3 regions of the Streptomyces sp. NPDC005438 genome follow, and region 2 is predicted to be linked to each of the others. Evidence: riboswitches for the same ligand, from Rfam matches in the RefSeq annotation. Region 2 holds a riboswitch; each other region holds the start of a gene.

Region 1 (6,442 bases), on a different contig from region 2:
TGGCGTGGGCCACGTCGGCCCGGTCGTTGACGGCCAGCAGCTTCCCGTGGCGTTCACAGGCCTGGGCGAACACCTCCAGCAGCTCCAGCTCGCGGGCCGCCTCCACCCGCTTGTCGCGCAGCTGGACGATGTCGACCCCGCCGGCCAGCACCTCGTCGAGGAACTCGGGCAGGTCGCCGCGCTCGGCGCGGGAGTCGGTGCACAGGTACAGCCGCGCCCCGTCCAGGGCGGTGGGCTCACGGGTCATCTCGGGTCCCCCCGGACGGGGGCGTACGGGCCGGGCCGGCCCGTACGCCGGTGGCAGGTGTCCGCAACGGTCAGACGGCGAGCGCCTGGGCGCGGCGCTTCACCTCCGTGCCGCGATTCTCCCGCAACGCCTGGGTGGGGGTTCCGGGAAGGCTGTCGTCAGGGGTGAACAGCCACTCCAACATCTCCTCGTCGGTGAAGCCGTCGTCCCTGAGCAGGGTGAGGGTCCCGGTCAGGCCCTTGATGATCCGGCCTTCGCCGACGAAGTCGGCCGGCACCATCAGCACCCGGTTCCCCGACTCCGCGACCCGGCGTACGGCCAGCAGCTGGCCCTCCTTGACCAGCTGCCGCACCCGGGTCACCTCCACGTCGAGGTGTTCGGCGACATCGGGCAGGGTCAGCCACTCGGGGACGAGAGCATCGATCTTCGCGTCAATCTCGGTCACGCCTCCAAGACTGCCATCTGCCGACGACAGTCACGAGCCCGTCCGTACCCCAGCCGTACCGACGACCGTGTCACGCGCCCTTCGTGACGGCCTTCTTCAGCGGTACCGAAGCGTCTGCGGCCACCGTCGGATCCAGCCGGGCGCCGCCCTCGATCAGCTTGCGCCCCTGGGTGAGGTCCCGTGGACGCCCCACGGCCAGCAGCGCCACCAACCGGTCGCCCTCCGGCTCGCGGCGCAGCCAGCACACCGACCAGGCCGGCTCGCCGGGGTCGCCGCGCCACAGCAGCAGGTCGCCGTCGGCGTGGTGCCCGGCGTACTGCACGAAGCGGCCGAACTGTTCGGACCAGAAGTACGGCACCGGGTCGTAGCGGACGCCCTCGGCGAGGGCGGTGTCCCCCCGCGACTCGGCCAGCAGGTTGGCCGCCACCACCTGGGAGCCGCGCAGGGCGTTGTCCCAGTGGTGGACCAGCAGCCGGCGCCCGTACCGGGCCGAGGGGAAGGAGGCGCAGTCCCCCACCGCGTACACCCCGGGCACCGAGGTCCGCAGCCAGGCGTCGGCGGTCACCGCGCCCGCCCCGTCCCGCTCCACACCGGAGCCGGCCAGCCAGTCGGTGGCCGGCCGGGAGCCGACGCCCACCACCACCGCGTCCGCGCTCAACTCCCCCGGTTCGGCGCCGGGTTCGGGCTCCAGGGTGACCCCGTGCCGGTGTACGGCACGCACCGGGCGCCCGGTCAGCAGGGTCGCCCCGACCTCCTCGTACCAGCGGCGCATCGGCTCGGCCACCTCGGCCGGCAGCACCCCGGGCAGCGGGTGGGGGCCCGCCTCCACCACGGTGACCGGGCAACCGGCGGTGCGGGCGGCGGTGGTGAACTCCGCGCCGATCCAGCCGGCGCCCACCACCAGCGTCGGGCGCCGCTCGGCCAGCAGGGGCCGCAGCCGGACCACGTCGTCCAGGGTGTGCAGCGGGTACGCCCCCGGTGTGTCCTCCGCCCCGGGGAGGGCGCGCGGAACGGCCCCGGTGGCCAGCACCAGCCAGTCGTACGCCACCGGGCCGGCGTCGGTGACCAGCAGCCGCTGGTCCGCCCGCAGCCCGGTGACCTCGCGCCCCAACTCCAGCTCGACGTCCAGGGCGGCGAAGTCCACCTCGAACGCCGACTCCTCGGCCTGCCCCAGCAACACCGCCTTGGACAGCGGCGGCCGGTCGTAGGGGGGATGGGGCTCGGCGCCCAGCAGGCGGACCGGCCCGTCGAACCCCAGCTGGCGGAGGTGGACGGCGGTCTGCACCCCGGCCATCCCGGCGCCCACGATCACGACACGTCCACGTTGACTCTCGCTCACACTGCAACCCTACGCACCGGCGGCCACCTCGCCCGCCCGACCCGAAGGCGCCCTGACCGTCGCCTTCGGGTCGGCCCGCGCCTGACAGCGCCGGTTCGACCGCAGTAGGCTGGCCGAGGCACACCACGCGGGAGCCCGGGCGCACCGGGCTGAGAGGGAGGCTGGACGGCCTCCGACCGTACGAACCTGATCCGGGTCATTCCGGCGAAGGGAGGAGCGGTTTTCCATGCCCGGCGAGACACCCCCACTCCCCGAGCCCCCCACCCGCACCGCCGACGTGGCGGTGGTCGGCGGCGGGGTCATCGGACTGGTGACCGCCTGGAGGGCGGCACAGCGCGGGCTGCGCGCGGTGGTGCTGGACCCCGAACCCGGCCGGGGCGCGGCCCGGGTGGCGGCCGGGATGCTGGCCCCGGTGACCGAGGTGACCTACGGCGAGGAACCCCTGCTGGCCCTCAACCTGGCCGCCGTGGAGCGGTACCCGGACTTCGTACGGGAACTGGCCGAGCTGACCGGCCGGGACGTGGGCTACCGCGACACCGGCACCCTGGCCGTGGCCCTGGACGCCGACGACCGCGCCCAACTCGGTGAACTGCACGCCTTCCAGCGGAGGTTGGGCCTGGAGGCGGAGTGGCTGACCGGCCGGGAGTGCCGTCGGCTGGAACCGATGCTGGCCCCCTCGGTACGGGGCGGCCTTCGGGCGGCCGGCGACCTCCAGCTGGACCCCCGCCGACTGTGCCGGGCCCTGCTGGACGTCGCCGTGACCGCCGGGGTCACCTTCCATCCGTCCGCCGCCCGACGGGTACGGGTGGAGGACAGCCGCGCCCGGGAGGTGACCGCCGAGGACGGCACCGTCCTCGCGGCGGAGCAACTGGTGCTGGCCGCCGGGGCGTTCAGCGGCCGGCTGGAGGGGGTACCGCCCGAGGTCCTGCCCCCGGTACGCCCGGTCAAGGGCCAGGTACTGCGGCTGTGGGTACCGCCCGAGGCCCGCCCCTTCCTGTCCCGTACCGTCCGGGCTGTGGTCCGGGGTGGCAGCGTCTACCTGGTCCCCCGCGCCGACGGGGAACTGGTCGTCGGAGCCACCAGCGAGGAACAGGGCTTCGACACCACGGTCACCGCCGGTGCGGTCTACGAACTGCTGCGGGACGCCCGGGAACTGGTACCGGGCGTCACCGAACTGCCCCTGCGGGAGACCAACGCCGGGCTGCGCCCCGGCACCCCGGACAACGGCCCCCTGCTGGGCCGCACCACACTGCCCGGCCTGCTCCTGGCCACCGGCCACCACCGCAACGGGGTCCTGCTGACCCCGCTCACCGGCGAGGTGATGACCGAGGTCCTCACCGGGGGCGAACTCCCCGAGGTGGCCCGCCCCTTCGACGCCCGCCGCTTCTCCGCACACCGGCCCACGACCCCCTCGGAGGCCACACCATGACCACCCCCGACCACCCCGCCCCGGGGATGACGGTCACCCTCAACGGCCAGCCCCGGGACGTCACCCCGGGCCTCAGCCTCGAAGACCTGGTCACCCACCTCACCTCCGCCCCCTCGGGGGTCGCCGCCGCGGTCAACGAGACCGTGGTGCCCCGCCGACGGTGGCGCGCGGTCACCCTCGTCGAGGGGGACCGGATCGAGGTGCTGACCGCCGTACAGGGAGGTTGACCGATGCGCCCCACGACACCCGCCGCCCCGCCGTACGACACCGGGCGGCCCCGGACACCCGAGGCGGCCGACGACCCCTTCCACCTGGGGGGCCGCGTCTTCGGCTCCCGGCTGATCATGGGCACCGGAGGGGCGCCCAGCCTGGAGGTCCTCCAGGACGCCCTGCTGGCCTCGGGCACCGAACTCACCACGGTCGCCATGCGGCGGCTGGACCCCGGAGTGCGGGGGTCGGTGCTGTCGGTGCTGCGCCGCAACGGGATCGACGTGCTCCCCAACACCGCCGGCTGCTACACCTCGGGAGAGGCGGTGCTCACCGCCCGGCTGGCCCGGGAGGCGCTGGGCACCGACTGGGTCAAGCTGGAGGTGATCGCCGACGAGCGCACCCTGCTGCCGGACCCGGTGGAGACCCTGGACGCGGCCGAACAGCTGGTGGACGAGGGCTTCACGGTGCTGCCGTACACCAACGACGACCCGGTGCTGGCGCGCAGGCTGGAGGACGTCGGCTGCGCCGCCGTGATGCCGCTGGGCTCCCCCATCGGCTCCGGGCTGGGCATCCGCAACCCACACAACTTCGCCCTGATCACCGAGCGGGTCAGCGTGCCGGTGATCCTGGACGCCGGCGCCGGTACGGCCTCCGACGTGGCCCTGGCGATGGAACTGGGCTGCGCGGCCGTGATGTTGGCCTCCGCCGTCACCCGCGCCCAGCGGCCCGCCCTGATGGCGCGGGCGATGCGGGAGGCGGTCACCGCCGGACGGCTGGCCCACCGGGCGGGACGCATCCCCCGCCGCCACTTCGCCCAGGCCTCCTCCCCCGAGGAGGGGCGGGCCGTGCTCGACCCCGAACGGCCGGCCTTCGACTGACCCCCCCGGGGCCTGTCACCGTTCGGCTGCAGTCACTTCGCAGAACGGACCGAACTGACCAGCGGGTAAAGGCTGCTCGTAGACTGCCGGCCGTGGATAGGACCCTGGAGGACCCCCTTGTGGGGCGACTGGTCGACGATCGTTACCGCGTGGAGTCGCGCGTCGCGGTGGGCGGGATGGCCACCGTGTACCGCGCGATGGACACCCGGCTCGACCGCGTGGTCGCCCTGAAGGTGATGCACCGGTCCCTGGTCCAGGACCGCGCCTTCGTACGGCGGTTCATCCGCGAGGCCAAGTCCGTCGCCCGACTCTCCCACCCCCACGTGGTGGGCGTCTTCGACCAGGGCCAGGACGAGGACCTGGTCTACCTGGCGATGGAGTACGTCCCCGGCGGCACCCTCCGGGACACCCTGCACCAGCACACCCGGCTGACCCCACAGGCGGCCCTGCGCGTCCTCGACCCGATACTGGCCGCCCTCTCCGCCGCCCACCAGGCCGGGCTGGTCCACCGGGACATGAAGCCGGAGAACGTGCTGATCGGGCACGGCGACGAGACGCCCCTGCCCGCCCGGACGGGCTCGACCGACGTGATCAAGGTCGCCGACTTCGGCCTGGTCCGCGCGGTCGACACCCACACCTCCTCGGCGTCCTCGGACACCATCATGGGCACCGTCTCCTACCTGGCGCCCGAGCAGATCCAGGACGGCACCGCCGCCCCCAGCGCCGACGTCTACGCGTGCGGGGTGATGCTCTTCGAGATGCTCACCGGCACCAAGCCGCACAACGGGGAGACCCCCGCCCAGGTGCTGTACCAGCACCTCCAGGAGGACGTACGCCCTCCCTCGACCCTGGTGCCGGGCATCCCGGAGGAGGTGGACGCCCTGGTACGGGCGGCCACCGACCGCGACCCGGAACGCCGCCCCCAGGACGCCGGGGCCTTCCTGGCCGAGCTGCGCCGGGTCAGCGCCTGGCTGGGCGCCACCGCGCCGGCCGGCCCGGAGGCCACCTCGGTGATCCCCCGGCCCACGGGGGCGGCCCACGGGACCCCTCCCCCGTCCGGCACCGGCTCCCGGCTCACCCTGCCGGGCTTCCTCTCCGGTGACGGCGACTGGTACCGCCGCCCCTGGGCCCTGGTGACGGCCGGAGTGCTGGCGCTGCTGCTGGTGGCCGGGAGCGTCTGGTACCTCACCGCCGGCCGCTACACCGACACCCCGGCCGTACTGGCCAAGTCGGAGAAGGCCGCCACCCGCGCCGTGGAGGACGCCGGGCTGAAGCCCCGGGTGAAGCGGGAGTACAGCGAGTCCGTGGAGCGCGGCAAGGTCATCTCCTCCGACCCCAGGCCCGGGGCCAGGGTCACCGAGGGGGACACCGTCACCCTGTCCGTCTCCCGGGGCCCGCGTATCGCCGAGGTCCCGGACATCCGGGGGGCGAAGCTGGCCAGCGCCAAGAGGCAGCTGCGCAAGGCCGGGCTGGTGCCCGGGGTGGTCCGCAAGGCCTTCAACGAGGAGGTCCCCCTCGGCGCCGTGGTCCGCACCGATCCCAAGCCGGGCGCCGAACGCCGTCCCGGTACGGCGGTGGCGCTCACCGTCTCCCAGGGACGGCCGGTGCCCGTGCCCTCGGTGCTGGGGCAGGAGGAGCAGGAGGCCCGCGAGGCGCTGGAGGACCAGGGCCTGCGGGTACGGATCGCCGAGGAGCGGGTCTTCTCCGAGCGGGAGAAGGGCGCGGTGGCCAGGCAGTCCCCGGGCGCCGGCAGTGACGCCGCCCGGGGGCAGACGGTGACCCTGACCCTCTCCAAGGGCCCGGACATGGTGACGGTCCCCGACGTGGAGGGCCGCCAGCGGGACGACGCGGTGGCCGAGCTCCAGGCGGCCGGGTTCACGGTGAACGTCAACCG
Region 2 (6,442 bases):
ATGTCGGTCGGGCTGTACGCGCTGGACAAGGGGCAGAGCGATCCCCAGAACCCGCACGCCCAGGACGAGGTGTACTTCGTGGTGAGCGGTCGCGCCGTGATCACCGTCGGCCAGGAGACCACCCCGGTGGCCCGGGGCAGCGTGGTGTTCGTACCGGCCGGGGTGCCGCACAAGTTCCACCACATCAGCGAGGACCTGCGGGTGATGGTGGTGTTCGCGCCACCTGAGGGGTCCGGGAACCACTGACCGGGCTCCGGCCGCCGGGCCCTGCCTCCACCTCACAGGGGAAGGCGGCTCTCAGGGTCGCCTCGGGGTCGGTTCAGGGGACTTCCGGGGCCGCGCGGCCTCCCACCCGTCCGACGGCCCCCCTAGCATCGAAGACGTACGGGAGGAGTTCCCGGACGCTTGTCCGACTACGCACAGGAGCACGACATGGCCGGAAACCAGGTCCTCGCGGGACTTCCGTGGTGGGTGAAGTGGGTGGCGATCCCCGTGCTGGTGATCGTCGTGTTCGGCGGGATGATCGCCTCCGTGGTGGGCTTCCTGATCGGGCTGCTGTTCAAGGTGCTGCTGCTGGTGGCCCTGGTCGGCGGACTGATCTACCTGGTGCGGCGCTTCATGTCCTCTTCCTCCTCCTCCCGCGGTGACTGGTAGACCGGCCGTCCTTCGCCCCACCGCGCCCCCGGTCGGCGGACACCACCAGGGCCGCCAGCAGGGTGGTGACCGGTACGGAGGCCACCAGGCCGATGGAGCCCACCAGGGTCCGCACGATCTCCTCGGCGACCAGCTCACTGGTCGCCACCATCCCCACGGAGCTGTCGGCGATGGAGAACAGCAGCAGCAGCGGTAGCGCGGCGCCGGCGTAGGCGAGGACCAGGGTGTTGACGACCGAGGCGATGTGGTCGCGGCCGATGTTCATCGCCGAGCGGTACAGCCTGCGCCAACCGGCCTCGGGGTCGGCCGCCTTCAGCTCCCACACCGCCGAGGTCTGGGTGACCGTGACGTCGTCCAGCACCCCCAGGGAGCCGATCAGGATGCCGGCCAACAACAGCCCCTGGATCTTGATGTCCGGGTAGAGGCTGTGCACCAGCCCGGTCTGGTCGTCGGTGTTGCCGGTCAGCTTGGCCCAGCCGATGAACAGCGAGCCCAGCAGCCCGATCAGCAGCAGTGACGTCAGGGTGCCGAGTACGGCCACCGAGGTGCGGGCGGACAGCCCGTGGCACAGGTAGAGGGTCGCCAGCATGATGGCGCTCCCCCCGATCACGGCCACCAGCAGCGGGTTGGACCCCTGGAGGACGGCCGGCAGGATGAACAGGGTCAGCACCGCGAAGCTGATCACCAGCCCCACCAGGGCCAGCAGCCCCCGCAGCCGTCCGACGACCACCACCGCCAGCGCGAACAGGGCGGCCAGCAGCCACATGGGCAGGTCCCGGCCCACGTCCACCACGCTGTACTGCAACTCCTTGGGCGCCTTCGCCGAGTAGGCGACCACCACCTCCTGTCCGGCGGTGTACTTGCGGGTGGCGTCCGGGGTGACGACCTCGGTGAACGTACGACCGCTGTCCTTGCCCTCGTCCACCCGCACCGTGGCCTTCTGGCAGGTGCCCCGGGCCCGGCTGTCGGTCCCCCCGCCCGGCTGCTCCCCCGGCTGGGGCTCCGGCCGGGCGTTGACGTCCTCGCAGTCGACCTGCTCCAACTTGGTCACCGTGGCACGGAAGTTGGGGCGGTCGAAGCCGACGCCGGTGCTCTCCCCCTTCTCGGGTACGCCCCCGGGCCACAGCACCACCAGCCCGACGGTCACCAGCACCGCGAAGGGCACCAGTACGGCCGCGATGACCTTCCGCAGGTGACGGGAGACCGGCTGGGCCGGCCCGTGGTGATGGTGGTGGCCGTGCGGGCCGGCGGGGGACGGATCGTTGGGCTGGTGCTGGGATGGGTCCACCCACAGATCATCGCAAGCCCGGGCCCGGGCACCGTGTCCGCGCCCGGTTCGGCCGGTCGTCCGGGCGCCGACCAGGCGCCTCCCGTGGGCCGCGCCGCCTCCCGTACCGGGGGTGGCCCTGGCGCGGCGCGGGGGAGAGGCGCTAGCGTTCGGGTTGGCCGAACGGCCGGGTGGGCCAGTGGGCCCGCCCGACCGCACCGTCACATCGCGGGAGCTCCGAGCACGGGGCTGAGAGGACGCTGACCGCCGCGGAACACCGCGGAGCTGACAGCTGCGTCGACCGCCGAACCTGTTACCGGGTAATGCCGGCGTAGGGAGTGGGTCTGATGACCACGCAGAACACCGGGCTGCCCGCGTCCAAGGACGCGGCGGCCCTCGGCTCGCACAAGGACTACCTGTCCGGCTCACGGCCGGACCTGCGGGTACCGGTACGAAGGGTGCACCTGAGCGACGGCCGGGACGTCACCCTGTACGACACCTCCGGCCCGTACACCGACCCCCTGGTCACCACCGACGTACGGCGCGGGCTGCACCCGCTGCGCGCCCACTGGATCGTGGCCCGGGGAGACACCGAGGAGTACGTGGGCCGGAGCCCCCGTCCCGAGGACGACGGGATACGGCACACCTCACCCCGGGGCGGACTGCGCGACCTCGACGCCGTCTTCCCCGGCCGCCCCCGCCAGCCCCGCCGGGCGCGTGACGGCCGCGCGGTGACCCAACTCGCCTACGCCCGCCGGGGCGAGATCACCCCCGAGATGGAGTTCGTGGCCCTGCGGGAGAACCTCGACCCCGCCGTGGTGCGGGACGAGATCGCCGCCGGCCGGGCCGTACTCCCGGCGAACGTCAACCACCCGGAGACCGAACCGATGGTCATCGGACGGAACTTCCTGGTGAAGGTCAACGCCAACATCGGCAACTCCGCGGTGACCTCCTCGATCGAGGAGGAGGTGGAGAAGATGACCTGGGCCACCCGCTGGGGCGCGGACACCGTGATGGACCTGTCCACCGGCCGGAACATCCACACCACCCGCGAGTGGGTGCTGCGCAACTCCCCGGTGCCGATCGGCACGGTGCCGCTCTACCAGGCGCTGGAGAAGGTCGACGGCCGTGCGGAGGAGCTGAGTTGGGAGGTGTACCGGGACACCGTGATCGAACAGTGCGAGCAGGGCGTCGACTACATGACCGTCCACGCCGGCGTACTGCTGCGCTACGTCCCGCTCACCGCCGGCCGCCGCACCGGCATCGTCTCCCGGGGCGGTTCGATCATGGCCGCCTGGTGCCTGGCGCATCACCGGGAGAGCTTCCTCTACACCCACTTCGAGGAACTGTGCGAGATCCTGCGGGCCTACGACGTCACCTTCTCCCTCGGTGACGGCCTCCGCCCCGGCTCCGTCGCCGACGCCAACGACGAGGCCCAGTTCGCCGAACTGCGCACCCTGGGCGAGCTGAACCGGATCGCCCGCTCCCACGAGGTGCAGACGATGATCGAGGGCCCTGGCCACGTACCCCTGCACCGGATACGGGAGAACGTGGAACTCCAGCAGGAGATCTGCGATGAGGCGCCCTTCTACACACTGGGCCCGCTGACCACCGACATCGCCCCCGGGTACGACCACATCACCTCGGCCATCGGTGCGGCCGTCATCGGCTGGTGGGGCACCGCGATGCTCTGCTACGTCACGCCCAAGGAGCACCTGGGCCTGCCGGACCGGGACGACGTGAAGACCGGGGTGATCACCTACAGGATCGCCGCTCACGCCGCCGACCTCGCCAAGGGCCACCCGGGCGCGCGGGAGTGGGACGACGCCCTGTCCGAGGCCCGCTTCGACTTCCGCTGGGAGGACCAGTTCCACCTGTCCCTGGACCCGGACACCGCCCGCTCCTTCCACGACCAGACCCTGCCCGCCGAACCGGCCAAGACCGCCCACTTCTGCTCCATGTGCGGTCCCCGGTTCTGCTCGATGAGGATCAGCAGGGACATCAACGAGAAGTACGCCCCCGGGGAGTCCTCGGGGGAGCCCGCCAGTGAGGAGGAGATCCGGGCCGGAATGCTCGCCAAGTCCCGGGAGTTCGCCGAGTCCGGCCACCGCGTCCACCTGCCGCTGGCCGAGTAACGCGGCGTCCATCCGCCGTGTGCCGACTGGCTGGACGTGGGCCCGCGACTCGTCGGGTGACGCGGCGTCCGTGTGTCGTCGGGTCCTCTCGCTCCTGTGGCGGGCCTGTCCGCGGCAGGCCCCACGGGGAGTGGGGCCGGGGTGGTGACCGGTTGCCGGGTCGGTGCGGGTGGTCCTGTGGCGGCGGGTGGGTGCGCCACGAGGCGTCATGGGGATGGGTGGGGCGAGAGCCCTTACCGCTGGGTTGCCCCGGCAACCCGGCGGTAAGCGGCGGCCGTTCGCCTGGGGGTGCCTTCTGCGGGCGGCGTCCTCCCCGAGAGTCCTCCCAGATGGTCTGGGGCGCTCGCTGGTAGGGCTCGGCCCTGTGGGGTGGACCGCCTCGGGTGCTTCGGTGAGCCCTCGGACCGTTTCCGGTCGAGGCGGCCGGGGCCGCCGTCGGTCGGGAGAGGGGCGCCGGCCGGCCCGACGGGACGTGGTGGCGTTCGCCGGCTGTGGAGAGGTGCGTGACTCGTCGAGGAGTACGTGGCCGTGGGCGGTTGGGCGACTTCGGGCGCACCCCGGATCGGGGGGCCAGCCCGTGGCCCGCGCCAGGATGACGGCGCGACGGGGTGGGGCGGTCGGTCCTCCGCGACAGGACTTCGCCTCGGTCGCTGCGGCGACGGAGGGCCCGGCCCCCACGGCAGGTTGAGGGGTCAAGGGGCTGTGGAGCGGCCGGTGTTCGGGGGTGACGGGGGTGCCCTGGGGACGGCGAGGGGGTGGGGTGCCGCCTTCGCGGCGTCCCACCCCCGGTGGCTCAGGCGGGGTCAGCCGACCAGTTCGGACTCCTTGAGCCCGAGGTTCTTGACCGCCTGGTAGTAGGTCCAGGCGAGAGCGTTGCAGGAGGTCTTGGAGGCCCCGCTGTACTGGGAGCAGACGCGCTTCAGGTCCTCGTAGAAGGCGCTGTCCAGACGGTCCTTGTTGGCCGGGAACTGACCGGCGGCCTTGTAGTTGCGGTAACCGAAGTCGTGACGGATGCAGGCGTTCTCGAACGGGAAGCCCAGCGGGTTGTCCGGGGAGGAGGAGCACTTGTCCGTGGACCAGTCGAAGCCGTAGTCGGCCCACTGCCCCTGGTTGCCACGGGCGTTGTGGAAGGCGTTGGAGCTGCTGGCGCTGGTCTGGGTCCAGCTGGAGAGCACCTGCGGCTTGTCGGCGGGGGCGGCCGAGGCACTGGTGGCGGTGCCCATGAGCGCCAACATCGCCGCGGACAGGACGGTCAGTCCGGCGGTGACTCGACGGCCGGTCGTTCTGCGTCGCATTCCTGAACCTCCGTGTGGGGGCGGCCCCTTGGGCAGTGCTGGGCCGAATCCACATGAGCATGACAGATCTCCCGTCGTTGACCAGTCCAGCGACAAGGGAAGTCGCTGCCTATTTCCCGAACGCCCGTCATCTGGACGAGCGGCGTTGACCTGTGCTGAGGAACCAAGGGACCGGAGGCGCCCTGAGCTCCCACGGAAAGCAGAAGTCAGCAGGTCAGAAGGGGTGACCTGAGGTGCGGAGGAATGTCGTCGACCCAACTCCGCGAGCGGCCCTCTCTCCGCTGAGGGGCGCGTACGAGATGGTCGGTCGGAGAGCCGCGAACAGAGGTCGGGGCACGGTCACGGGCCGGGGCCAGGGCCAGCCCAACCGTCAAGACCGATCAACCCCCCGTCGCTGGCACGACCTCAGGGGGAGGAGTCGTCCCCCGAGAACCGGGCCACCGCCTCCCGTTCCTCCGCTATCCCCTCGGCCGTACGAGGCGCCAAGGCGGGCCGTTCGGGGAACGGTTGAACCTCGGGGAGCCTGCCCCGGGTGCCGCCCGACCAGGTGCCGACAGCGAGCCCGTCCACCAGCACCGTCGGTCGGATCACCCCACCGCCGGGCCACACCAGCTTCCGCTGGGGCGAGGGCACCGACAGCTCGCGTCCTCGCCGCCCCTGGAGGTAGTTGTCGTAGGCGGGGAGCAGCCGCACATCGGGAGCGGCCCCGTCCTCTCCCCCGGCAAGCCCGCTGCCGGCACCGGGCTCGTCCGCTGGGCGCCGCTCCTCGCCCGAGGTGTCCGTAGCCGCCCACGCCGTGCGGCTACGGGGCAGGGGCAGCCCGGACCAGTCGGCGAAGTCCTGGGCGGTGGCTCCCGGGCCGAAGGCGTGGGCGTACCGTGCCGCCAGCTCGATGTCCGCCCGCTCTCCCTCGTATCCGGGTCCCTGGTCCGGCACCCAGTCGTCGAGCAGTACGAAGGTCTGCTCCCCCGACCTCAGCGGGCCGTGGCAGATCGCTGCGGACAGGGCGGCCCAACGGATCAGATGGATCGCCTGCTGACCTCGGTCGGGCACCCCCAGGGCACCCAGATGCCCGGTCAACTCCGCCCGGG
Region 3 (6,442 bases), on a different contig from region 2:
CACGCCACACCCGGAAGGGCGAAGCCCCCAACAGCGCGGCGGCCTCGCGTAGTCGGGGCTGTACGGCGCGCAGCACGGGAAGGACGGTACGCACCACGAAGGGCACCCCCACCAGTGCCTGGGCCAGGGGGACGATCAGCCAGGTCGACCTGAGGTCGAGTGGGGGCTCGTCGAGCGCGATCAGGAAGCCGAAACCGACCGTGACCGCCGAGGTTCCCAGAGGCAGCATGAGCAGCATGTCGAACCCCCGTACCAACCTCCCCGCCCTGGCGGTCAGCGCGGCGGCGGCCAGCCCTCCGACGAACAGGGCGATGACCGTCGCCACTCCGGCGTAGAGCAGGGAGTTGCCCAGTGCTTCCAGCGGGGCGACGGTGAAGGTCCCGCTGTCCGTGGAACGCAACGCCTGGTAGAAGCGGAATCCGTAGCCGTCGGAACTGTGCAGCGATCTCTCGATCAGTGCGCTGAGCGGGACGAGGACGAGGACGAGGACCACCAGGAGGACGAAGCCGAGTACGGCCCGGTCTCCCGCTCCGCGTGGACGGCGCCGGGCCGCCGTGCTGGAGACGAGTCCCAGCGCGGACTCCCTGCGCCGCACCGTCCACGCGTGCAGCAACAACAGACCGGCCACGGCAGCGAACTGCACCAACGTCAGCACCGCCGCCGTGGGCAGAGCCAACAACTGGGAGGTCTGGCGGTAGATCTCCACCTCCAGGGTGGCGAAGCGGGGACCGCCCAGAATCTGGATCACGCCGAAGGACGTGAAGGTGAACAGGAACACCATCAACGAGGCGGCGGACAGCGCGGGCACGAGTGCGGGGAGCGTGAGCCTGCGCCAGGCCGCGAAACGGCTCGCTCCCAGCAGCCGCGCGGCCTCCTCCTGGCGGGGGTCCAGTGCACCCCACAGCCCGCCGACGGTGCGCACCACCACCGCGTAGTTGAAGAACACGTGGGCGAGCACGATCGCCCAGACGCTGGTGTCCAGGCGTACGCCCCACCAACTGTCCAGCAGCCCACCCCGTCCGAGCAGGCCGAGGAAGGCCGACCCCACGACCACCGTGGGCAGCACGAACGGGACCGTGATCAGGGCGTACAGCAGACGCCGCCCTCGGAACTCGAAGCGCGCGAACACGTACGCACCCGGCAACCCCACCAGAAGTGTGACCAGCGTCGAGACCAGGGCCTGCCAGGTGGTGAACCACAGGACGTCCAGCACCTGGGGGTCGGTCACGATCCCCGGTATCCGACCGAGGTCCCAGTGACCCTCCGGGCGGAGCCCCCGGGCCACGATGGCGAGCACCGGGTAGGCGAAGAAGACGCCGAAGAAGGCCAGCGGGACCACCATCAGGACGACCCGGGGGGACAGAACACGGCGCGGCTCCCCCGCCGCCGAGCGTCGGTCCGGCCCTGGAGGCAGGGAACCCGGTTGGTCGGCGACGACGGGCTCCGCTCCGACGGCGCTGCCAAGTCGCGCCGTCGGAGCGGGAGTTCCGCGTGTGTCAGTACTCACCGGACCACGAGCGCGGTCCACGCCTTGATCCATCCGTCACGACGCTCAGTGATGCGCTTCGGTGGCATCGTCGCCGAGTCCTCGACCTTCTCGCCGTACTTGGTGAACAGCTTGGGAAGCTTCGCGTCCTTCCGTACCGGGTTCACGAACATCTGGAGGGGCAGGTCTTCCTGGAAAGTGCGGTCGACCAGGAAGTCGAGCAGCTTCTTCCCGCCCTCGGGGTTGTCGGCTCCGTTCAACAGACCCGCGAACTCGACCTGTTCGAAGCAGGTGCCCTTGGACACCCCGGTTGGCGCCTGTTCGGGCTCCGGCTTGACGTCGAGCACCTCCACCGGCGGGCTGGACGCGTAGGAGACGACCAGGGGCTTGTCGCCCTTGCCCTTGCTGGCTCGCGCACCGGAGAAGCGGTCGTTGTACGCCTGTTCCCAGCCGTCGACGACCTCCACGCCGTTGGCCTTGAGCTTCTTCCAGTACGAACGCCAACCGGACTCCCCGTACTCGGCGACGGTCGCCAGCAGGAACCCCAGACCCGGCGACGACGTCGCGGCGTTCTGCGTCACCAGCAGGTCGCGGTATCGCGGTTTGACCAGGTCGTCGAGTGTCTCGGGGGGATCGAGCTTCTTCTTGCGGAAGTACTCGCGGTCGTAGTTGACGCAGATCTCGCCGTAGTCCACGGGTGTCACCCGGTGCTTGGCGGCGTCGAGGCGGAACCGCTCGGGGATGTGGTCCAGTCCCTTCGCCTGGTACGAGGCGAACACGTCCGCCTCCAGCGCCCGGGAGACCAGGGTGTTGTCGGCGCCGAAGAACACGTCGCCTTGGGGGTTGTCCTTGGTCAGTACGGCCTGGTTGGTGGCCGAGCCGGCATCGCCGCCCGTCACCAACTTGACCGTGTAGCCGGTGCGCTTCTTGAACTCCTTGAGTACGTGGTCGGACACGGCGAACGAGTCGTGTGTCACCAACCTGACGGTCTTCTTGTCGTCTCCCTCGTCCGAAAGTGCTCCACAGCCGGCGACCAGACTGACGGCCGTGGCTATCACGAGAGTGGTGACGATGTGTTTCACGCTGCAGCCTCTGTTTCCGGGCGCAGCACAACAGCAGAGAGTGACCGAACTTCCTACCCGGCATGACCCGGGCGAGGTTCGAGGGTCTGCGGCCTTGTCTCGCCGCACTCTCAGCGCCGCTTGCGCTCCCCTGTCGGTGTTTCGATAAACCAGGGCCACCGTACCAGCGCGGTCCTGGCGGACTTCGCGGGGTGTCTACCGCTCCGTCGCCGCCAACTGTCCGCAGGCGCCGTCGATCTCTTGGCCGCGGGTGTCACGCACCGTCACCGGAACTCCATGTGACTCCAGGACCCGGACGAACTGTTGCTCGTCCTCGGGACGGGAGGCGGTCCACTGGGAACCCGGGGTGGGGTTCAGCGGGATGAGGTTGACGTGTGCCCGCTTGTTCTTGAGCAGCCGCCCCAACAGGTCGGCCCGCCATGCCTGGTCGTTGATGTCACGGATCAGGGCGTACTCGATGGACACCCGCCGACCCGAGCTGCGCGCGTACTCCCAGGCGGCGTCGAGCACCTCACTGACCTTCCAGCGGGTGTTGACCGGGACCAGGGTGTCCCGCAGTTCGTCGTCGGGGGCGTGCAGGGACACCGCCAGCCGGCACTTGAAGCCCTCGTCGGCGAAACGGAGCATCGCCGGTAGCAGGCCGACCGTGGAGACGGTGATGCCGCGCTGGGAGAGACCGAGTCCGTCAGGTTCGGGGTCGGTGAGCCGCCGGATGGCGTCGACGACGCGACGGTAGTTGGCGAGGGGCTCCCCCATGCCCATGAAGACGATGTTGGAGAGTCGCGCGGGCCCACCGGGCACCTCGCCCTCGCGCAAGGCCCGAACCCCCTCGACGATCTGGTGCACGATCTCCGCCGTCGACAGGTTGCGGTCCAGGCCGGCCTGCCCGGTGGCGCAGAAGGGGCAGTTCATCCCGCAGCCGGCCTGCGAGCTGATGCACATCGTCACGCGGTCGGGATAGCGCATCAGCACCGACTCGACCAAGGTGCCGTCGTGCAGTCGCCAGAGGGTCTTGCGCGTCGCGTCGTCGTCGCAGCTGACGTGCCGCATCACGGTCATGAGTTCGGGCAGGAGCGCCTCCGCGAGACGCTCCCTCGACGCGGCCGGCACGTCCGTCCACTCCTCCGGGCGGTGCGCTTGCCGGACGAAGTAGTGCTGTGACAGTTGCTTGGCGCGGAAGGGCTTCTCCCCGATGGCCGTCACGGCTTCGCGTCGCTCCGCTGGAGTGAGGTCGGCGAGGTGGCGAGGGGGCTTCTTGGCCCCTCGGGGGGCGGCAAAGGTCAGTTCTCCAGGTGCAGGCATGGTGCGTCCAGTGTGGCAGACGGCGAGTACCCCTCCTGACCCCGCTGCCGGGTGGAGGGGGTACTCGTGAAGGCTCAGCCCTGTCCCACGCAGAGGGCCAGGATCAGCCACACCACAGGCGCGGTGGGCAGCAGGGAGTCGAGGCGGTCCATGATGCCGCCGTGTCCGGGAAGGAGGGTGCCCATGTCCTTGATCCCGAGATCCCGTTTGATCATGGATTCCCCGAGGTCACCCAACGTCGCGCTGAGGGCGACGGCCAGCCCCAGCAACAGTCCCTGCCACCACACGCCCTGGTCGATCAGGAACTGCGTACAGATCGCTCCCACGAGCATGGTGGAGACGACCGCGCCCATCAGCCCCTCCCGGGTCTTGCCGGGGCTGATGCGGGGGGCCAGCTTGCGCTTGCCGAACTTCCAGCCCACGGCGTAGGCACCGGTGTCGCTCACGACCGTGAGCAGGAGGAAGGTGAGAACCCTGAGCGCGCCGTCGTCGGCGGAGAGCATCATCGCGACGAAGGTCGCCAGGAAGGGTACGTAGAACGCGGCGAACACCGCGGCGCTGACGTCCCGCAGGTACGTCAGCGGGGCGTAGGCCATCCGCCAGACCAAGACCGCGAGCACGGTGACCGCCATCACCGCGCCCGCACCACTCGCTCCCCAGGCGTAGCCCGCCACGACCATCGACACCCCGCCGGCCACGAGGGGCACCAGCGGCGTACGGATGTCTCGGCACTCCTGCAGCCGCCGGGTCAGCTCCCACAGACCCACCGCCACAGCCAGTGCTATGACGCCCAGGAAGACAGGCTTGTAGACGAAGAGCGAGACCAGGATGACCACGCCGAGGGAGACCCCCACGCCGATGGCGGCACGGAGATCTCTCCCCGCACGCTTGCGGCCACCCTCGCTTCGCCCCGCATCCGCTCCCGGCCCCGCCGACGGAGCGCCGGGGGCGGGTGCCTGAGACCCGACGGGGGTTCCCTGCGCTTCCTGAGCGCCGTGAGCCTCTTGGGCTCCGTTTCCTGGGCCGTACGAACTCTCTGGACCGGGCACGATGGGCATACGCCGAGTCTGCGACGCCGCCGGGCTCCCGCGCTCGGGACCCGCCGTCGCCGAAGTGAGATCTCCGGTGGGGGGAGGCGGCGGCGTCCACGGCGTGCGCGCGAGGCCGTTCTGGGGCGACGAAGGCCCCGGGGAAGGGTCGTTCACGAGTGCAGCCTCAGACCTCGAGCAGCTCTGATTCCTTGTGCTTGAGCAGTTCGTCCACCTGCGCGACGTACTTCGCGGTGGTGTCGTCCAGCTCCTTCTCCGCGCGGCGCCCCTCGTCCTCGCCGACGTCGCCGTCCTTGATCGCCTTGTCGATGGCTTCCTTCGCCTTGCGCCGTACGCTGCGAATGGAGATCTTGGCGTCCTCCGCCTTGGTCTTGGCGACCTTGATGAAGTCCTTGCGGCGCTCCTCGGTCAGCTCCGGGAAGACGACCCGGATGATGTTGCCGTCGTTGGAGGGGTTGACTCCCAGGTCGGAGTCACGGATCGCCTGCTCGATGTTGCGCAGCGCGCTCTTGTCGAAAGGCGTCACCACGGCCATCCGCGGCTCCGGCACGGAAAACGAGGCGAGTTGGTTGATGGGCGTCGCGGCGCCGTAGTAGTCGGCGACGATCTTGTTGAACATCGCCGGATGCGCACGGCCCGTGCGGATCGCGGCGAAGTCCTCCTTGGCGACCACAACCGCTTTCTCCATTTTCTCCTCGGCTTCGAGGAGGGTCTCTTCGATCACCACGTGCTCCTGGTTTGGTGGGCCTCAGTGCTACAGCTGTGTTGCCTGAACGGTCGCTGACCGACAGGCCGTTGTCCATCCCCGTGCGTCACGCTGCCGGGGACGGTGGTGACCGGGTGTGTCCGAACGGAACGCCATCCGCCCGTCCACAGCGGTCATGTGACGCTCCGTCAGTCCCGGCTTCCCTGGTCGCTGACCAGCGTGCCGATCTTCTCACCCTGCACCGCTCGCGCGATATTCCCCTCCACCAGCAGTTCGAACACCAGGATGGGGAGCTTGTTGTCCCGGCAGAGGGTGATCGCGGTGGCGTCGGCGACCTTCAGGTCGCGGGTGATGACCTCGCCGTACTCCAGAGCGTCGAACTTCACGGCTTCGGGGTTCTTGGCGGGGTCGGAGTCGTACACGCCGTCCACGCCGTTCTTGCCCATCAGCAGGGCCTTGGCGTGGATTTCGAGGGCGCGCTGGGCAGCCGTGGTGTCGGTGGAGAAGTAGGGCATCCCCATCCCGGCACCGAAGATCACGACTCGTCCCTTCTGCAGGTGCCGGACCGCCCGCAGGGGAATGTACGGCTCGGCGACCTGCCCCATGGAAATGGCCGTCTGTACACGGGAGTCGATGCCCTCCTTCTCCAGGAAGTCCTGGAGGGCGAGGCAGTTCATCACCGTGCCCAGCATCCCCATGTAGTCGGAGCGGGCGCGGTCCATGCCGCGCTGCTGCAGCTCGGCGCCTCGGAAGAAGTTGCCACCACCGATCACCACGGCGATCTGGGCGCCGTCACGGACCACCGCGGCCACTTCTC

Evidence for each region. Region 2 has a riboswitch for thiamine pyrophosphate ahead of thiC (phosphomethylpyrimidine synthase ThiC). Riboswitches for the same ligand answer to the same signal wherever they lie in the genome.
Region 1: another riboswitch for thiamine pyrophosphate. It lies ahead of thiO (glycine oxidase ThiO); the one in region 2 lies ahead of thiC (phosphomethylpyrimidine synthase ThiC).
Region 3: another riboswitch for thiamine pyrophosphate. It lies ahead of ABZT14_RS23960 (thiamine ABC transporter substrate-binding protein); the one in region 2 lies ahead of thiC (phosphomethylpyrimidine synthase ThiC).

What each region holds. Positions count from the first base shown of each region.
Region 1 is NZ_JBEXEP010000003.1:209,839-216,280, reverse strand. It holds gene thiE (thiamine phosphate synthase) at 1-247, opposite strand, end outside; gene ABZT14_RS09190 (Rv2175c family DNA-binding protein) at 318-692, opposite strand; gene ABZT14_RS09185 (FAD-dependent oxidoreductase) at 763-2,031, opposite strand; TPP riboswitch at 2,149-2,261, shown strand; gene thiO (glycine oxidase ThiO) at 2,258-3,460, shown strand; gene thiS (sulfur carrier protein ThiS) at 3,487-3,687, shown strand; gene ABZT14_RS09170 (thiazole synthase) at 3,691-4,548, shown strand; gene pknB (Stk1 family PASTA domain-containing Ser/Thr kinase) at 4,641-6,442, shown strand, end outside.
Region 2 is NZ_JBEXEP010000004.1:300,262-306,703, forward strand. It holds gene ABZT14_RS11590 (cupin domain-containing protein) at 1-246, shown strand, start outside; gene ABZT14_RS11595 (DUF5326 family protein) at 433-654, shown strand; gene ABZT14_RS11600 (YibE/F family protein) at 617-1,942, opposite strand; TPP riboswitch at 2,140-2,276, shown strand; gene thiC (phosphomethylpyrimidine synthase ThiC) at 2,269-4,056, shown strand; gene ABZT14_RS11610 (phospholipase) at 4,860-5,291, opposite strand; gene ABZT14_RS11615 (winged helix DNA-binding domain-containing protein) at 5,757-6,442, opposite strand, start outside.
Region 3 is NZ_JBEXEP010000014.1:59,965-66,406, reverse strand. It holds gene ABZT14_RS23965 (iron ABC transporter permease) at 1-1,342, opposite strand, end outside; gene ABZT14_RS23960 (thiamine ABC transporter substrate-binding protein) at 1,504-2,544, opposite strand; TPP riboswitch at 2,601-2,710, opposite strand; gene rlmN (23S rRNA (adenine(2503)-C(2))-methyltransferase RlmN) at 2,764-3,870, opposite strand; gene ABZT14_RS23950 (phosphatidate cytidylyltransferase) at 3,945-5,075, opposite strand; gene frr (ribosome recycling factor) at 5,086-5,643, opposite strand; gene pyrH (UMP kinase) at 5,814-6,442, opposite strand, start outside.